Regions from separate parts of the Streptococcus gingivalis genome, predicted to be linked through region 2. Evidence: predicted binding sites of a transcription regulator. Region 2 holds the regulator's gene; the other holds the start of a gene.
The links. The regulator CtsR, encoded in region 2, represses protease genes until heat stress. The targets are predictions, from matches to a motif close to TTGGTCAAAAAAGGTCAAANA.
Positions count from the first base shown of each region.

Region 1: clpP (ATP-dependent Clp protease proteolytic subunit ClpP) is a predicted target of CtsR. The motif match lies at 1,429-1,449, and genes of this name have one in related genera.

Region 1 covers NZ_JAYKTO010000002.1:807,391-817,580, reverse strand. Annotated here, with positions in the region: gene SM122_RS10365 (ABC transporter substrate-binding protein) at 1-101, opposite strand, end outside; gene SM122_RS10360 (DUF2129 domain-containing protein) at 209-487, opposite strand; gene clpP (ATP-dependent Clp protease proteolytic subunit ClpP) at 765-1,355, opposite strand; gene upp (uracil phosphoribosyltransferase) at 1,485-2,114, opposite strand; gene mgtA (magnesium-translocating P-type ATPase) at 2,334-4,994, opposite strand; M-box (ykoK) riboswitch at 5,202-5,359, opposite strand; gene SM122_RS10340 (MalY/PatB family protein) at 5,395-6,558, opposite strand; gene SM122_RS10335 (cystathionine gamma-synthase) at 6,560-7,657, opposite strand; gene SM122_RS10330 (putative polysaccharide biosynthesis protein) at 7,949-9,577, opposite strand; gene SM122_RS10325 (UDP-N-acetylmuramoyl-L-alanyl-D-glutamate--L-lysine ligase) at 9,665-10,190, shown strand, end outside.
Region 2 covers NZ_JAYKTO010000002.1:107,454-117,643, reverse strand. Annotated here, with positions in the region: gene SM122_RS06870 (alpha-L-fucosidase) at 1-2,055, shown strand, start outside; gene SM122_RS06865 (CtsR family transcriptional regulator) at 2,273-2,737, shown strand; gene SM122_RS06860 (ATP-dependent Clp protease ATP-binding subunit) at 2,738-5,167, shown strand; gene SM122_RS06855 (hypothetical protein) at 5,177-5,665, shown strand; gene SM122_RS06850 (DUF4430 domain-containing protein) at 5,643-6,050, shown strand; gene SM122_RS06845 (hypothetical protein) at 6,213-6,929, shown strand; gene SM122_RS06840 (AAA family ATPase) at 7,094-8,155, shown strand; gene pnuC (nicotinamide riboside transporter PnuC) at 8,166-8,948, shown strand; gene SM122_RS06830 (NUDIX domain-containing protein) at 8,949-9,725, shown strand; gene SM122_RS06825 (YoaK family protein) at 9,855-10,190, shown strand, end outside.

The DNA of each region.
Region 1 (10,190 bases), 700 kb from region 2:
TTACCAGTTGTGTTTGAACCTGAAGTAGAAACTTCACCACAAGCAGCAAGAAGAGCGACACTTGCAATGGTTAAAAATGAAAGAGCAAATTTTTTTTTCATTGAAATGATCTCCTTAAATGAATCTTAAAATAAATACATTAAGAATATACCGAATTATCTGACAATTGTCAATAAAAAAAACGCAATCCATCAAATGATTGCGTTTTCTAACCTTCTGTGACCACAGATGGGGTCTCCAATCGTTGCAAACTCCCCACAAAATCTGTATCTAAATCTTTAAGATGGCAAGGCAAGACCTTTTTGACATAACGTTCTTTCTTTAAGTCTTCCATGACTTGATCGGCCTTGTCACTGTCCACATACAATTGGACATAACGGCATTTCTTAGAATGGTACAAGACATCTCCGACAGATTGTAATTTTTTCCCGTCTCGATTGTAATACAATTTAACAATCAAGCCTGTTCTTTCTTGTTTCTCAAACATGGTCAATCCCTTTCTCGTTCTGTTACTAGTATATCAAATTTCAAGAAAAAGAACTACTCTTTTATGAGAGCAAAAAAGAGAGTGGGACAGAAATCGGTAATTCGTTAGAATTCGATTTCGTCGTCCCACCTCCGCACAGTTGAGTAGGGCTGTAAAAGCTGATGAAATCAGCGTAGTAGAGCCCACTCAACCACTGCGTTTTGCTCGACAATCCAAAAATAATTGAGAGGCTAGGACTTTTGTCCCAGCCTCTTGACGGACCTTCCCACAGGATGGTTTAACCCAATTTATTATTGGCCATGATTTCATCAATAAAGCCATATTCAAGTGTTTCTTGCGCGCTCATCCAATTGTCACGTTCAGCATCAGCATGCACTTTTTCAATGGATTGACCTGAATTTTCCGCAAGGATTTTTTCCAAGTTATTCCGTGTTTTGAGCAAGTGTTCTGCTGCAATCGCCATATCGGTTTGTTGGGTACCACCACCAGTACCACCCATTGGTTGGTGAATCATGTACTCTGCATTTGGCAACATGAAGCGTTTGCCCTTCGCACCGCTTGAAGCGATAATAGTTCCCATAGAAGCTGCCATCCCCATAACAATGGTTTGGACATCTGACTTGATAAAGTTCATGGTATCTACGATGGCAAGACCTGCAGAGACAGAGCCACCTGGGGTATTGATATACATATAGATATCTTTTGTATTATCTTGGGCATCCAAGAAGAGCAATTGAGCGATAATGGAGTTAGCCATTTGGTCCTCAACTGGTCCTGTTACCATGATAATTCGATCTTTCAACAGACGGGAATAAATATCGTAAGAACGTTCTCCACGACTGGTTTGTTCAATAACTACTGGAATCATCTATTCTTCTCCTTTAGCATCCATTCATTCTCACGATTCGTGAGGTTCAAAGTATATGTGCTATTATAAACTAATGGTCAAAAAAGGTCAAATCTTAAGCACCTTTCGAACTTATAATGAATGGTTTCTTTATTTGGTACCGAATAAACGGTCACCTGCATCTCCAAGACCAGGAACAATGTAGCCATGTTCATTCAAATGATCATCGAGGGCTGCTGTAAAGATATCAACATCTGGGTGAGCTTCTTGAAGAGCTTTCACCCCTTCTGGCGCTGATACTAGACAGACAAATTTGATATGGCTAGCGCCACGTTTTTTCAAGGAATCAATAGCTAGAATAGCGGATCCACCCGTAGCAAGCATCGGGTCTACTACAAAGATACGACGTTGATCAATATCTTCTGGCAATTTCACCAAGTATTCAACTGGTTTCAAGGTTTCTTCATCACGGTACATCCCGATATGGCCAACCTTAGCAGCTGGTACCAAACTCAAGAGACCATCGACCATCCCAATCCCTGCACGAAGAATTGGGACAATAGCCAATTTCTTCCCTGCGATTTGCTTTTGAACGGTTTTAGTAATAGGAGTTTCAATTTCAACATCTTCAAGAGGCAATTCACGCAACACTTCGTAGCCCATCAACATAGCAATTTCATCTACCAATTCACGAAAGGCCTTCGTAGAGGTATCCGTGCGGCGGAGAATAGACAATTTGTGTTGAATCAGTGGATGTGTAATAACTTCTAATTTTCCCATTTTGAGATCCTTCTTTCTAAGCTGTTATTTTTCAAAAAAGAACTATGATAAAAGTGGAGTCAAGCTCTACTCTTTCTTTCAGTCCCTCTTTGATACTCACAGCACATGGAAATCTTCATTTCCAACTTTACATTCTTCTTATTATACCAAATTTTACAAAAAAAAGAGAGCCCTTACACTTAATTTTTTAAGTTCGGACTCACTCTTTCTATCAATCAATTACAACCATTCTTTGTATTTCTTAATATAGATACGTTTGACAACCGTCACACTCAGCATATAAAGGACGATAATAGCAAACAATAGAACAAAGTACAATCCATTTAGTTGGCTCAACTTCAAGATAGAAGCCAAAGGACTATATGGAAGGGAGGTTACAAAGAAGGCTGCTGCTAGGGTCGTCACCACGACTGAGAAGGCTGGACGACTTTGGATAAATGGCAGTTTTGGTGAACGCAACATATGGATAACCATGGTTTGAGACCACATGGATTCGATAAACCATCCAGTTTGGAACACCATGATAAAGGCTGCTGCATCTGCTGCTCCATGGTTGTAGCCATGACCTAAAATCATAGGAACAACAAGGAAGTAAAGAAGCATGTAGGTAATAATATCAAATACAGATGAAATGGGACCAATCCAGGCCATAAAACGCATGATAGAGTTTGCTTCCCAGATACGAGGTTTCTTGAGGAATTCCTTGTCGACATTGTCAAAAGGAAGGGCGATACAAGAAAGATCATAGATAAGATTGAGCACAATCAAATGAACGGGAGCCATTGGAAGGAAAGGCAAAAAGATGCTGGCAAAGAGCAGAGAAAAGATGTTCCCGAAGTTAGAAGAGACCGTCATCTTGATGTACTTGGTCATATTGGCATAGACCTTGCGGCCTTCGACCAAGCCTTTTTCAAGAACCATCAAGTCCTTATCTAGAAGGATGACATCTGCTGTTTCCTTGGCAATATCCACAGCGGTATCCACGGAGATCCCAACGTCTGAGACCTTCATGGATGGAGCATCGTTAATCCCATCTCCCATGTAACCCACCTTGTGGCCATTGTTCTTGAGACAGAGGATGATCCGCGCTTTTTGATCTGGTGATAATTTGGCAAAGACCGTTGTTGTTTCCACAACTTGTGCTAACTCTTGGTCTGTCATCGTATCGATTTCGCTTCCCAAAAGTATCCGCTCGACATCTAGTCCTACTTTTTCACAGACAGCTTGGGTGACCTTATCATTGTCGCCAGTTAAGATCTTAGTGGTAACCCCATATTCTGCAAGAGCTTTGATCGCTGGAGCTGCAGAAGGTTTTGGTGGATCAAGAAAGGCCAGGTAACCGGTTAGGATCATGTCTCCTTCATCTTCAACACTAAAGATTTCATTTTCGTCCAAGTCGGTTTTGTAGCTGACGCCCAAAACACGAAGACCTTGTTCATTTAATTGAGCGACCTCAGCGAGGACCTCTTGACGGACCTCGTCTGTTAATCGTTTGATATCACCCTTGTATTCAACATAAGTCGATACAGAGAGCATTTCTTCCAAGGCCCCCTTGGTCACCATGCTAACCACACCATCTTCATCTTTGACAATGACACTCATGCGACGACGTTCAAAATCAAAGGGCAATTCATCTATCTTATGGAAGGTTTGATCTAGATCGCGGACGATTTCATGTTTCTTGGCTTCTTTATGGGTTCGATTGATAATCGCCCGGTCCATCAAATTTTTTAGCCCGGTTTGGAAATAGGAATTCAAGTAAGCCCGGCGAAGGACTGATAGATCCAAATCGCCATGGATATCAAGCGGATACTCCAAAACGATTTCATCTTGGGTCAAGGTTCCTGTCTTATCTGTACACAAAATATCAATAGCCCCGAGGTCTTGAATGGCATTGAGTTTTTTGATAACGACTTTTTCCTTGGCCATGATGATGGATCCCTTAGCAAGACTCGCTGTAATAATCATCGGCAGCATTTCAGGAGTCAAACCAACCCCAACGCTGAGGGCAAAGACACCCGCTTCTAACCAGTCACCGTCTGTGAGGCCATTGATCACAAAGACGACGGGCACCATCACTAACATGAGCCGAATCAAGAGCCAAGAGATGGTATTCATTTCTCTCTCAAATGAGGTTGGTTCGTCATAGGTGTTGATGGTTTGCTCAATAGCGCCCATCATGGTTTCATCCCCCACGACCAAGACCAAGGCTGTCGCCCGCCCTGAGATGACATTGGTCCCCATAAAGGCCAAGCTTTCACTCTCCAAGAGACTATCTAAATTTTGACTGTCGGCTTTTCTGAGACAAACCTTTTCAACAGCATCACTTTCCCCTGTGAGGCCAGATTGTTGGACAAAAAAGTCACGAGAATCAATCAAGACCACATCTGCTGGGATCATATCGCCGGCACTCAGTTTGATCACATCTCCGACAACGATTTCATCGATCGGAATTTCTTGTTCTGATCCATCACGCAGAACGGTCGCTGTATTGACAATCATACGTGATAAGTTGCTGGCAGCTTTGTCGCTCCGCAATTCTTGAATGAAGCGGATCCCACCAGAAATCAAGACCAAGGTCACAATGATGATGGAGGTCGTTGGATCCTGTTCACCTGGTTTTGCTAGCCAGACATTGGTGATGAAGGAAACCAGCGCAATGACCAACAAAATCACCGTAAAAGGATTAATAATCGATTCATAGATCTTTTTGATCATGGAATCTTCTTGACCTTTTGTGATGACATTTTCGCCATAAATATCGCGGTTTTCTTCTACTTGATCGTCAACTAAACCAAGGGCACTGGTTTTGTAGTCGGCAAAGGTGCTTTCAAGTGGTTCTTGAAGAGCAGCAATGAGTCTTTCTTTATTTGTTTGCATTGGTATCTCCTTTTTCAATCAGGAGCCAATCACTTTTGGAGTCCCTACGACACAAATCAGCGATTGGCTGGTTCGGTGCGGTTCGGGATGATCGTCAATTTGTATCATAGCTCTCTCCTTTCTCTTTTCTTGGTAAGGCATAAAAAAGAGTCCTACCCTCGATCGGTAGGACTCATGAAACTCGTCATTAATTTTTCAATCAAAACTCTCAAAAAACTGACCGTCCAAGCTTTAGCTCCGCAAGGCAATGAAATGAGCTTAGTCTTGACCTTTGCGATCAGGACTGTTAACCAACGAGTAGTGTCTCCACTGCTTTGCGGTAGTCATCCGTATCCTTGTGGTAGCCTCACCTACCGTATTTCGAGTTTATTGTACTCCTTCACTTACAGAAAGTCAACACTTATTTGAGAAAAGTTTCCACCAAGCGTTTGGTGATTTCTTCAATGAGGGTGAAAGGGGCTGCTACATTGAGGCGAGCATGCAAGTTTCCTTCTTTTCCAAAATCTGTTCCACGGTTCAAAATCAATTTGGCTTGGTCATGAATTTTAGCATGCAGCTCATCATCGGTATAAGGATAGGCTGAAAAGTCCAACCAAAGAAGATAGGTTCCTTGGGGTTTCATGACACGGATTTTGGTCTTTGCATGCAATTCATCTACCACATAGTCGATGTGTTTTTCAAAGACTTGCTTGAGCTCTGTCAACCAAGGTTTACCATGGCGATAAGCCGCTTCTGTTGCAATATAGCCCAATCCTGAGATTTCATGTTGGTTATTGGCCAATTGCCGTTGTTTAAAAGCCGTACGAAGCTTTGGATTTTCAATGACCACATAGGAATTTTTTGTTCCTGCAATATTGAAAGTCTTGGTTGCACTGGTTAAGATCAAGCTGAAATCTTTAAAGCTTGGATCAACTGTGTTAAAGCTGGTATGACGGTGGCCAAACAAGGCCAAATCTTGGTGGATCTCATCTGAAACGAGAAGGACACCATGTTTTTGACAGAGGTGGCCGATTTTTTCCAAGACTTCACGATCCCATACACGGCCTCCAGGATTGTGCGGATTGCACAAAACATAGAGTTTAACGTCTTGCTCCACAATGTCTTTTTCTAGCTGATCAAAATCAATTTGGAAAAGACCGTCTTTTTCGACTAACGAATTTTCGATCAATTTTCGACGATTGAGTTTGACACTTCGGGCAAATGGAGGATAGACCGGTGTATTGATTAAGACCGCATCCCCTTCCTTGGTGAAGGCTTGAATAGCTGTTGAAATAGCTGGAACAACGCCTTCGATAAAGACGACAGCTTCCTTGTCAAAGGAATAGCCATGCTCTTCTTTTTCCCAATCAAGGATAGACTGGTAGAGGCTATCCGATGCATAGGTGTAGCCATAGACCATTTGGTCTGCATAGCCGATAACAGCTTCTCGTACTTCTGGAATGACATTAAAATCCATGTCCGCGATCCAAGCTGGAATGATTTCTGGATCTGTCTCAGTTTCTTTCCACTTGTAGGTATGGTGGGTCAATCGATTCGGTAAAGTCGTGAAATCATATTTGGTCATCTTAAGCCTCCAATGCTTGTTTCAAATCGTCAATCAAATCATCCGCATCTTCGATTCCGATAGACAAACGAAGCAGGTCATCTGTCAAGCCGTATGAATGACGAACCTCTGCAGGGATATCTGCATGAGTCTGAGTAGTCGGATAAGTGATCAAGCTCTCCACTCCACCCAGACTTTCTGCAAAGGTAAAGACTTGAAGAGAATTTAAAAAATTAGGAATTTTTTTCTCATCTTGAATTTTAAAGGAGACCATCCCCCCTTTTCCAGTGTAGAGAACTTCTTTAACCTGAGGAGATGTTTTCAAGAATTCGACCACCTTGCGAGCATTCTCTGTCGAGCGCTCCATCCGGATCGAAAGCGTCTTGATCCCACGGATCAACAGATAGCTGTCAAATGGGGAAAGAACAGCACCGGTCGTGTTCAAATTGTAAAAGAGTTGGTCATACAGGTCTGGATCATTTGTCACGACAACACCAGCCAAGACATCGTTGTGACCAGCTAGGTACTTGGTTGCTGAATGAAGAACAATATCAGCACCCTCTTCAATTGGGCGTTGGTAAATAGGGCTATAGAAGGTATTATCCACCACGACTTTGGCACCTTTTGCATGGGCCAATTTCGCTAAATGAGCAATATCAAATTCCAACATCAATGGATTAGTTGGTGTTTCAATATAGAGGACATCTACTTGATCCTTTTCTAGGTATTGGAGCAGTTCTTCTTCTGTATTGGCATAGGTAAAAGAGAAGCGGCCTTCTTGCTCTTGTTGGTTAAACCAGCGGAAAGAGCCTCCATAAAGGTCACGAACGGCTAAGACTTTTGTACCAACGGGGAAAATGCTAAAAGCAAGCACAATCGCTGACATTCCAGAACTTGTCGCCAAAGCATAATCTGCACTTTCGATAGCTGCCAAAGTCTTCTCAGCTGTTGCGCGTGTTGGATTTTTTGTACGGGTATAGTCAAAACCTGTAGACTGACCAAATTCTGGGTGTTGGTAAGTTGTTGAAAAATGCAACGGAGTCGTCAAAGCTCCCGTCGCTTGATCTGACTTGATTCCTGCCTGTGCCAAAATCGTATTGATATTGCGTTTTTTACTCATATTGCCCTCCAATAATCAATTAATCTAACTGCTTACTATTTTATCACTATTATGAGGAGAGCGGTTTTCCCATTTTCAAGACCCAGCTATAGTTTCAAACTATAAGAAAAGAGAGTGGGACAGAAATCGGTAATTCGTTAGAATTCGATTTCGTCGTCCCACCTCCGCACAGTTGAGTAGGACTGTAAAAGCTGATGAAAGCAGCGTAGTAGAGCCCACTCAACCACTGCGTCTTGCTCGACAATCCAAAAACAATTAAGAGGCTAGGACTTTTGTCCCAGCCTCACAGGTTTATTTAATCCGGAATTTTTGTCTGAGACGTGCTGCTTGCCCTCCGATAAAGCGGTCAAAATACCGTAGCCATAATCCTAAGGCTCCATATATAGCAACTCCTAATCCGCCAATGACGATGATATAAATCATGCTCGATACACGACCATTTGGTGGGAAAATCCAGCCCAAAATCAAGCCAGCGATCAAGACTCCAAGTAGCATCACCATAGTCAGGATAGAACCAAGCAAGGTCCGCTTGAAGACGATGGTGCGATTAAACTGAGTGATGGTTTGGATCTCTCGATACATGAGAACGATTGGCACCATTAAGGCAATGGTCGTTGACAAAAGTGGTCCATAAGAACGAAAGACCAAAATAAATGGAATTTGTAGGACCAATTTCACCACTACACCATAAAGGAAGTAGCGAATGGCCTTGCGATTTTGAAAGAGAGCTTGAATCATTGGCGATAAGACCGTGTAAAGACCGAGAATTACGGTCTGCAACATCGCTACGATGAAGAGTCCTAAGGCCAAGCCATCTGGTTGCCCATAGAAAACCGTATAAAGTGGTTTTGCGACTGCTACTGCACCAAAGGTGGCTGGAAGCAAGAAAGCTAGCAACATGGTCAAGTTATCCTGTACGAGCTTGCCTGCAGCTTTTAAGTCGCCCTTGACATAATTCTCAGTCAACAGAGGAATCCCAACTCCCCCAATCGAAGTCGCTACTGCGATCAAGATCATGGTGATTTTGTTTGGATTAGCAGAGAAATAACTAAACATGACCAAGAGCTGCTTTTGACTATAATCTGTGAACCAAGACATGACATTGATAAAGGTCATCTGGTCAACAATTTGGAAGAGCTGAATGGCGGAACCAGTGATAATAAAAGGAATGGCCTCACGAATCGTATCGATCAAGAGAGCCCGAGTATCAATCCCTTCACTTCCCTCTTGCTTTCTAAAAATAGAAGAGAGCAAGCCTGTCTTTGCAAGGTAATAAAAGAGCACCAGAAGGCTCGCTCCCATACCGATAAAGGCCGCAAAGGTCGACTGCGTCACAGCCTGCACATAGTCTCCTGAGCCAATCTTCATAATGAAGAAGGTCGTGAGCAACATCCAGATGACCCGGATCACTTGTTCAGCGATCTGGCTAATGGCGTAAGGCTTCATGTTGTTAAAACCTTGGAAAAATCCCCGAATGACACTCATCGAAGGAAAGATCAAGACAGCCCAAGAAAGGCTCTGCATGATCGGAATCAACTCTTTTCCCCCACCTGAAAGACTCGCAAAGACAGGAGACAAAAGATACATGAGAATGGCAAATCCTAGGCCTAGAATTCCCATAAATTTCAAGAAGCCCCGAATCAAGGCAAAGCTATGATCGGCTTGGTCCCGGGTATTGTACTTGGCTACTTGCTTGGCAACAGCTACAGGCACTCCGGCTGTCGAAATCAAGAGAAACCAAGCATAGATATTGTAGCCCATTGTAAAAAGACCATTGGCTTGTGGCCCATATTTTCCCATCCAAATATACCAAGGAATAATATAAGCGGCTCCTAGCAAACGGCTGATAAAGTTGCTGGCTGTCATCCAGGCAGTCCCGCGTAGCATCTGGGCTTGCTGGTCATTTTGTTCGTGACTCATTGGTGTCCTCTTTCGTTTCTTCTTCTCTTCATTATAAACTTTTCCATGACACTTGTAAAATAGGGACTTTAGGTTTACAATAGTTTTATGATTACAATTGAACAAACCCTCAACATTTTAAAACAAGACCAAAATTTCCGAGAAGTTCTAGTAAATGGTGAATACTACTACCATCTAGAAGGAACAAGTTTTGATGCTATTAGCTATGATAGCCGGAAGATTTCTGCTAGCACCCTCTTTTTTGTCAAAGGGGCCAACTTCAAAAAAGAATACCTGGAACAGGCTATTTCTAATGGACTCGGCTTTTATGTCTCTGAAAAAGATTATGAAGTTGGTATTCCTGCCATTCTCGTCAATGATATCAAGCAGGCCATGAGCTTAATTGCTATGGAGTTTTATGGGCACCCTGAGAAACAATTAAAACTATTGGCCTTCACAGGGACTAAGGGAAAGACAACAGCGGCCTATTTTGCTTACCATATTTTGAAACAAAGTCACCGACCAGCTATGCTGTCTACCATGAATACGACACTGGATGGTAAAAACTTCTTTAAATCGACCCTGACAACGCCAGAGAGTTTGGATCTTTTTGCCATGATGGCTCAGGCAGTAG
Region 2 (10,190 bases):
TCTGTCTATAAGACACCCGCTAGCATTGAAGAAACCGATGGCTATCCGCTTGGTTTGACTTATCATTCTGACCGGGCAGCAGAGCGGGCCAATGGCCAATGGAATGAAGAGGGAGAAGGTGTTCGAGGGACCTCTATGTGGACCAAGGAAAAAGGGGCTTCGGTGACCTATCAGTTTGAAGGCACCAAGGCCTATGTGGTCGCAACTGTCGACCCTGGTCATGGGGAAATGGATATCTATGTCGATGGCCAAAAGCTAGCGACGGTCAATACCCAAAGCCCAAGCCGCAAACGCAGCCAAAAGGTCTATGAAACACCGGACTTGGCAGCAGGATCCCACACCTTGACCTTGGTCAATAGCAAGGGAGATGCGATCGCAACGGAAGGGATTTATGCCCTCAATAACCAAGAAAAGGGTCTCTTTGAGTTTGCTCAGCCAACCCTAGCCGTTAAGAAAGGCGACCCAGCGCAAGTTGTCGTCAAGAGAAAAGGTGGCTCTAAAGGAAGTGCCAGTCTCAAATTAATCACAGAACCAGGAACAGGGGTTCATGGCAAGGTCTACAAAGATACCAACGTCACCCTTGAGTTCGCAGATGGCGAGACAGAAAAAACAGTCCAAGTTCCAACCCTTGATTTTGCAGGAAAAGCGACCGACGTCTATGACTTTAAGGTCAAATTGCTCCATCCGGATCAAGGAAGCCTTGTCGGCTTTATTCCAGAACTGACAGTTCAAGTGATGAATGAAGACCAGTTGCCAGAAAATCGCAAAGAAGTGGATGACCAAGATCCGAAACTGCATTACAGTGAGGGTTGGCACCATGAGACAGACAATCCAAACTTCTCAAATGGCACAGAATCTTGGTCGAGCTTTAACCAAGTGACCGATGAAGAAGGCAAGAAACACATTGAAGTGACCATTACCTTTAAGGGCACCGGCGTGGAGGTCCGAGGAGTGGTTGATCCAAGTCATGGTCTCTACAGCGTCACTTTGGATGGAAAAGAAATGGCCTTCGAAGAAGGTCGGGGCCATGATTATGAGATCGACGGCGATCATTATTTCAGTGGCTATGGAGACCAACGCAAGCTCGACCAGAGTTTGGTCAATCTGCAAGGCCTAGCAAAAGGCTACCACCAGCTACGCTTGCACTTAGATCCAGCCCTCAATGATCCTCAGTCATCTCGAGCCATCCAGGTAGACCGATTTATCCTCTCAGGGAAAGATAGCCAGTTGCTCAGTCAAGAAGAGCTGCAACAGATCATCAGAGAAGGAGTAGAAAAGATCAAGGCTACCTCTCTCGATCGTTTGAAAGCAGACCTCAAACCGAAGGTTCAAGGACAATTGACGGACTTGACTCAGTTGTTGAATCAAGAGCAACCAGATTTGGTTGCTGCAGCTAATCAAGTGGAAGCCCTTGAAACCATCTTAGAAGATGCTCGCAATTATGAACCCCTGACGCAGACACGACCAGATCAAGGTGTTCGGGATCTGATTCTTGAAAAGCCAGAACTTCTCATCGAAGCGGAGGAGATTCCATTTGAGAGTCAAACGCGTGAGAACAAGGACTTGACCAAGGGTGAGAGCCGGATCCTTCAAGCAGGGAAGGTCGGACGCCGGTTGAAATTGATCGAAGTCCGACAAGAAGAAGGCAAAGAAATTCGGACAGAAGTCGATGCCTTTGTCGAAGTGGAGGCCCAGGACCAGATCACAGAAGTCGGAACGAAGGAAGCGGAAGAAAGTCCGTTGATAGCTGATATGCCGACTCCAACCACTCCTGTAACTCCAAGTAAGGTGCAACCAGAAGTTATGACTCTTTCTCAAGCTGAAGACAAAAAAGAAAAAGAAAGACCGGTTCTCTTGCAACCGAAAACCCCAGAAGCAGTTTCTGTTTCGACTTCAGACCATCCGGAAAAAGAAGATGTTGAAAGTCCTTCTCTACAATCGGAAGGAAAACTTCCTCAAACCGGTACAAAAGAAGGTGGTTTCTTTGCTTGGTTAGGCCTTCTTGGTCTAGGTTTCTTGGGTGGAGGCGCCAAATTCGCTCGTCGCAAAGAGTAGTTCCTTCTTCGCATAAGAGGTTAGTTCTCACTAGCCTCTTTTGTTTTGCCTTCTTAAGAGATTCCTATTTCCATGGAGTCTTTGCTTTATTTACAGCCGTAAAAATTGTATAATAGTCAAATAAGGTCAATGATGAGAAGGAACACTCCAAGGCCATTTTTTATGGGCCAAAGAGCAGAGCATCCATCTAGAAAAAAACAAGCCAGAAAGGAGCATCATGGCAAATAAGAACACATCTGATAGCATTGAAGCTTATATCAAGGCCTTGCTGGCTCAAGCTGGCATGGCAGAGCTCAAAAGAAGTGAGTTAGCCGATGTCTTTCAGGTTGTACCCAGTCAGATTAACTATGTCATTAAGACTCGCTTTACCGAGAGTCGAGGCTATATTGTAGAGAGCAAGCGGGGTGGTGGGGGCTATATCCGCATTGGCAAGGTCCAGTTTTCAGATCACCATCAGATGCTCCAAGACTTGGCAGCCAATATTGGAGAGACCATCAGCCAGCAGGTCTTTAATGATATCCTCCAGATGCTCTATGAAGAAAAATTATTGACAAAACGTGAGACTCAGCTCTTGCTTGCGACGACCTCCGATGAGGTCCTAGGTCGAGATGCTCTCATCCTACGAGCAACGATGCTGAAAAAAATCATTCAACAAGTAGATAGAAAAGGAAATACCGACTAGATGAACTATTCAACAGCACTGTTAGAAAGTATAGAAGCGGCCCAAATACTAGCAGGCCACTATCAGGGGCATACCTTAGATACTTGGCATCTCCTGACGGCTATGGCCAATAATCCCTATAGCGTGGCAGGTTCTGTACTGAACGATTATCCTATGCAGATCGATGAGTTTCAGGATGCAGCGGAGCATATCACAGGCCAAGCTTTTCAAAGCGACAATCGGTATGAAATCTTCCCATTTTCTTATCGGATGGAAGCCATTATGAAACACGCAAGAGAGATTGCCCAGGTCCTTCATGCCAAGACCTTGGGAACAGAGCATGTGCTCCTCTCTCTTCTAGCAGACCGTGGGACCTTGGCGAGCCAAGTCATGGAGTTTGCTGGCTTTGCCTTTACAGAGCAAGACAAGGGAGTTCCTATTGCCTCCCTTCGAAAGAATCTTGAGGACAAGGCAGGTTGGGACAAGAATGATATCAAAGCCATTCGGAGTCTCTATCGAGCCCAAAACCCTAACCGCCAAACCATGGGAAATATGATGGGCATGCCCCCAAGCACCAGTGGAGGTCTTGAAGATTATACCCGTGATTTGACAGAAATGGCGCGTGCAGGCCAGCTTGAGCCTGTGATCGGCCGGGATGCAGAGATTTCACGCATGATCCAAATCCTCAGCCGCAAGACGAAGAACAATCCTGTATTGGTGGGAGAAGCAGGGGTCGGAAAAACCGCCCTTGCATTAGGTCTGGCCCAGCGTGTCGCTAGTGGCAATGTTCCAGCTGAAATCGCGCAAATGCGTGTCCTTGAATTGGATCTTATGAATGTCGTTGCAGGGACGCGCTTCCGTGGGGACTTCGAAGAACGGATGAACAATATCATCCAGGACATCGAAGAAGACGGTCACGTGATTCTCTTTATCGATGAACTGCATACCATTATGGGGTCAGGATCCGGTATTGATTCGACCTTAGACGCAGCCAATATTCTAAAACCAGCCCTGGCACGGGGAACCTTGCGTACAGTTGGAGCAACGACTCAAGATGAGTACCAAAAGCATATCGAAAAAGACGCAGCCCTCTCTCGACGTTTTGCGAAAGTCACCATTGAAGAGCCAAGTGTTGCAGATAGCATCCAAATTCTCCAAGGCTTGAAAGAGACCTATCAGGACCACCATCATGTGACCATTACCGATGAAGCGATCGAAACAGCTGTCAAATATGCCCACCGCTATTTGACCAGTCGTCAATTGCCAGATTCAGCCATTGATCTCTTGGATGAAGCGGCAGCTACTGTACAAAACCGCGATTCCAACGGTCACGTAAAAGAAGAGTTGACCGCCTTAGACCGGGCTTTGATGGATGGCAAGTGGAAGAAAGCAGCCCAGCTCTTAGAAGTAGAGGCCGCTCCCATTGTCTACAAAAAAGAAGTCACTGACCAAGATGTCTTGGTGACTTTGAGCCAATTATCTGGTATTCCAACTCAAAAACTGACTCAAACCGATGCCAAGAAGTACCTAAACTTAGAAGCAGAATTGCACAAGCGCGTGATTGGTCAAGACCAAGCGGTTTCGAGTATCAGTCGGGCTATTCGACGCAATCAATCAGGTATCCGTAGCAATAAACGTCCGATCGGTTCTTTCATGTTCCTAGGACCTACCGGTGTCGGAAAAACAGAGTTAGCCAAAGCTTTGGCAGAAGTTCTGTTTGATGATGAATCGGCCCTCATCCGTTTTGATATGAGTGAGTACATGGAAAAATTCGCGGCGAGTCGCCTCAACGGAGCTCCTCCAGGCTATGTGGGCTACGAAGAAGGAGGCGAGTTGACCGAGAAAGTCCGCAACAAACCATATTCAGTTCTCTTATTTGATGAGGTGGAAAAAGCCCACCCAGATATTTTCAATGTCCTTTTGCAAGTCTTGGATGACGGAGTCTTAACCGATAGCAAAGGCCGGAAGATCGACTTCTCCAATACCATCATCATCATGACCTCAAACCTGGGAGCAACAGCCCTTCGGGATGATAAGACAGTTGGCTTTGGTGCTAAAGATATCCGCTTTGACCAAGCCAATATGGAAAAACGCATGTTTGAAGAGTTGAAGAAGACCTATCGTCCAGAGTTTATCAACCGGATTGATGAAAAGGTGGTCTTCCATAGTCTCTCAAGCGAGGACATGCAGCAGGTAGTGAAAGTCATGGTCAAACCGCTCATCGCGACCTTGGCAGAACAAGGCATGACCCTCAAATTCCAGCCTTCAGCGCTCAAGTTGCTAGCAACCAAAGGGTACGATCCAGAAATGGGAGCTCGCCCACTGCGTCGTGTCTTGCAGACCGAAGTGGAAGATCAACTAGCAGAGCTATTGCTGAAAGGCCAAGCCCAAGAAGGACAAACGATCAAGGTTGGAACGACAGCCGGAACGATCAAGTTTGAGATTGTCTAGGAGGATGTCATGACGCTTCAGCGATTAACCCGTATTTCGCTTTTGGCGGCCCTTTGTGTCGCTCTACGTCAGGCTTTTGCCCCTTTCCCAAATGTCCAACCTATTTCTGCCATCTTTTTTCTCTTGGTGATATTTGAAGGGTATAGCTTTGCTTTTCTTGTGATGATGATCACCATGTTTGTCTCCGCCTTTTTCCTGGGGATGAGCCTGATTGTGTTCTTTCAGATTGTCGCCTTTGGCTGTTTGATGCTCATTTGGCGCATCAGTTACAAGTGGTTGCCCTTTGTCCTTCAGATCCTTTTTGTGGGCCTACTGTCCTTTGCTTATGGGGTCTTGATCGATAGTGTTTATGCCTTGATATACCATATTCCTTGGTGGACCTATGCTTTGGTCAATGGTTTTAGTTTTAACCTTGCCCATGCTCTGTCGACGATCATTTTCTATCCCATTATCTATCAAATCTTTAGGAGATTTTATGTTGAAAAAAACCATTTCTAGCTTGATGACCTTACTTGCAGCTCTTCTTTTAGCGAGTTGCGCTTCGTCTCATAGCACAAACCATCAAACAAGTGCTTCTAGCACAGAAGTTGCCAAGAAAAACGAAATTTCGATTACGATTAGCGTGACGCCAGAAGGTCAAAAAGCGCAATCGAAAACCTTGAAAGTAGCAGAAGAGAGCAACCTCATGAAAGTGCTCAAAGCCAACTACAAGATTGAAGAAAAAAATGGCATGATCACCTCGATTGACGGTCACAGCCAAGATGAAGCCAAAGGTCTTTACTGGATGTACAAGATCAATGGCGAAATGGCTCCAAAAGGTGCTGCAGAAACCACCGTTAAAAAAGGGGACAAGATCGAATTCTATCAAGAAGTGTATAAATAAGAAAAGCTGGACAGTATGTCCGGCTTTTTTTGCAAAGTTTAGGAACTTACCTAAAATTTCTTTCAAATTAGAAAAATATTTGAGAAACTATTGACAGCCTCATATAACAGTGTTACAATAACGTTACAAAATATTACAAATGTTACAAAAAGAGGTTCTGTTATGAAAAACAAAAAAATCATTTCCCTAGCAGCCCTAGCTTTGACAGCTAGTCTTTTCCTAGGAGCTTGTGGCGGGAATAAAGAAGAAAAAACTTCAGAAGCAAGTAGTTCAAAGACCAGTCTGGTTAAACAAACCAGCTCTTCTTCTAAGAAAAAAGTGATCACTAGTAAAGATCCCATTGCCTCTTCATCCTCTGATAGCAAATCAGAAGAAAGTCATACCGTTGGTAGCAAAAATAACCAAGCTGCAGCTAGTCAAACACCTGCTCCAGCTAAAGAAGCGACACCAGCAGCACCCGTAACAAAAGAAGTAGCCACTCCAGCAACACCAGCGAAAGCAAAATTGCCAAGTCTAGAAGACGGCCATGCCCATGCTAAGAAGCAAGCTTCTGCTACAGAGAATGCCCAATACAAGGGAGTCTATTCTGTAGCAGCAGGGGATTTCTCTGCAGCAGCTGGGAATTGGTCTGACAAACGCGACACTGGAGTCACTATTGGCCAAGGTGGTCAAGTGACCATCCAACTTCCTGGGGGCCAACCCGTAGCCTATGGTATCAGCGCTTATAACTATACCTTGGATGATGGTCATTACCATGCTAATCTCTCAGCAGGCGATGGATCTGCAGCGACTCTAGATATCGTAGTTGGAAAAGATGGCTCGGTATCTAGTGTGACGGTTTTGAAAGACGGTGTCAGCCACTCCCTCACTCGTGAATAAAATTCGAAAGATCTGAAAGGATAAGCATCTCTTTTCAGATCTTTTTTTGTTGATTTGAATAAAAATATATTTTTTTATAAAAAACTATTGACAGATAGAAAATATAGTTTATAATAAAAACATAAAGAAAATCTATTTATAAAAAATTATAAAAAGGAGCTTATATGAAAAAAGAAAGAATTGCCCTGGTTTTTGGAACCTTTGCGCCTCTTCATCAAGGGCATATTGACCTGATCCAGCGGGCCAAGCGTCAGTGTGATCGCGTTCGTGTCATCGTTTCTGGTTACGAAGGGGATCGTGGCGAAGAAGTGGGACTGCCTTTACAAAAACGCTTCCGTTATATCCGCGAAGCTTTCTCAAATGATGAGTTGACCCAAGTCTATAAGTTAGATGAGACAGAACTTCCTCGTTATCCCTTGGGCTGGGAGCCTTGGTTACAGACAGCCCTAGACACCATCCAGTATCAAACAGAGACAGAAGAGTTGATCTTTTATGTAGGGGAGAAAGCCTACAAGGAAGAGTTGGAAGCTAGAGGGTTTGAAGTTCACTTAGAAGAGCGTCGCTTCGGGATCTCTGCTACCATGATCCGGGAAAATCCCAGCAAATACTGGAAATACATTGCCCAGCCCTTCCGTCGCCAGTTCACGAAAAAAGTCTTGATCATGGGGAGCGCCAGCAACGGGAAAACGACCCTTGCAAAGGACTTAGCCCGCTTTTACGATGCACCTGTTAGTCTTGAGTATGCCCGTGAATACCAGATCAAGAACAATGTTCGAGATGATGAGCTCACGCCAAAAGATTACTATTATCTACTCTTAGGACAGTATGATCAAACCTCTAAGCTCATCGATAGTAGTGCCAATAGAGGCCTTGTCATCGCAGATACCAATTCCCTAGTGACCAAGGGTTATTACGACTACTACATGGAGGTCGAAGGTCAGGATACCAGCATGACTGATACCTTTGACAACCTCTTTGTCAGTATTCTCTCCAAAGAAAAATGGGATTTGATCCTCTTTGTCCAGCCGATCGGTTCCTATGTCAATGATGGTTTCCGAGACATGACCATGGCTGACGAAGAGATCCGCACCAGCTTTTCAAATTACCTGGACCAATTGCGCCAGCAATACCTAGGAAACATTCCGACCACTTTCCTCGCATCAGACTACCTCGGCAACTACGAAGAAGCCAAGAAGGTGATCGATGCCATTTACCAAGCCGACTAAGGAGCAGCTTATGAAAAACCTATCTGAAAAATTCGCAACTTTTAGCCAAGACTTTAGAAATGTTCACCGAGAAGCGAAAAAGCAAGGCTTTGTCAATATTATGAAACTTCTATGGAAGGACCTTTTTGTAGGACGCACAGCCTTTCAATGGATTTATCTCCTCCTTCTTTCTAGTGTTCCCTTCTTCTTAGAATGGACCAATCGGACAGGACAGCATGATTGGCTGGGACTGTTTGCCTCTTGGACAGGCATTGTCTGCGTCATCCTGGTTGCAGAAGGGCGTGCTAGTAACTACCTTTTTGGAGCAGTGAATTCAGCGATCTACCTCGTTTTAGCCCTCAATAAGAACTTCTACGGGGAAGTTCTGACAACTCTTTATTTCTTCATCATGCAACCGATCGGTCTCTATGTTTGGCTCTCTAATCGGATCAATGATCAAGGTAAGGTCGAAGAATCTCACTTTGAAGCCAAGAAATTGAACTTGATTGAGTGGATGCGCTACTTGGCCTTGTGTGCTGTTATTTGGATTGGTATGGGCTTTGCGTATCAGAGCATCCATAGCGCTCGCCCTTTCCGCGATAGTATCACCGATGCGACCAATGGGGTCGGTCAGCTCCTAATGACTCGCCTTTACCGGGAGCAATGGATCTTCTGGATTGCGACCAACGTCTTTAGTATCTATCTCTGGTGGGATCAGAGCCTTCACATCCAAGGGATGTACTGGGTCTACACGCTGAATAGCCTAGTGGGCTGGTACCAATGGACCAAAGCCCTCAAGAAGGAGGTGGCTTAGATGGCAAGTCTCTCAATTCCAGCAGGAATGACGGAGAAAGAGTATTTTGAGACGGCCGCTAGTGAAGCAGACTTTCTCAAGTGGTACAAGGAGCAAGACCTGCCGACTTATGAAACTCCAAGTGTCACAGCGGACATGGTAGCTTACTGTTTTGTTGAAGGCCAGCTCAAGCTCTTAGCCATTCGCCGCAAGGCCCACCCTTATCAACACCGCCTCGCCTTGGTGGGGGGCTTTGTGAACAAGGATGAAGATGCGACTCATGCCTGTATCCGAGAAGTCAAAGAAGAAGTTGGGCTCGATCTTCCAGTGAATAAGGTGGAACAACTCATGACAGTTTCCACCCCTGGGCGGGACCCCAGAGGCTGGGTCATTACCATTGCCCATCTGGTCTATCTGCCAGCAGAAGCAGTAGACTTAGCTCATGCAGGTGACGATGCCAAGGAAGTCGTTTTTCTCGATGTCGACTTCAAAAAGTCCCAGTGCTTGCTCGATGGAGAATCCTTAGCTGCTTCTGATTTTGCCTTTGACCACTATCAGATTATTCAAGAATCGATCAAGCGGATTCAGGGTCGTCTAGACTGGAATCCAACCTTCCTCTATCTGTTAGAGGAGCCTTTCACCGTTTATGAAGCAACCGAGTTGGTCAATCTGATCAATCCTGGACGCCCCATCGTTAGCAATAACTTCCTCGTAAAATTCGGAGAATTCGTGGAGGAAGTGGGTGTCAAGCGGGTTCCTAAGAAAAAACCACGCAAGACCTATCGCTTAAAACAGTAGATCGAGCGGGGTTCATTCTACCAGCCCTCCCTTACTTTTAGTAACGGAAGGGCTTTTTCTGATTTTTCCTGCTCCACTTGTGTGCAAAGTGGTATAATAATCATAATTGAAATCAAAAGAGACAAGACTATGGAAGAAAAAATAATTTTACCACAAAATACACGACTGATGGGGGCTCTGCTTGGTTTTATCGGAGGGGGCCTCGATGTTTTTTGCCACATGCACTACCGGAGTTTGGTCGCGACCCAAACGGGGAACCTCCTGCTTCTCATCGCTGATTGGCACGATCCCCGTGTCGAAAATACCATCATGCGTTTTTCATCTATTCTATTTTTCTCGATCGGCTTTTTGGTTGCCCTCCATATCAAAGAGTATCGCAAGACAGCCTTTTGGCGGACCAAGATGTTGATTCCTTTGTTTGTGGTAACACTCCTGATTCCCTTGGTGTCTGTCATACCACCTGTA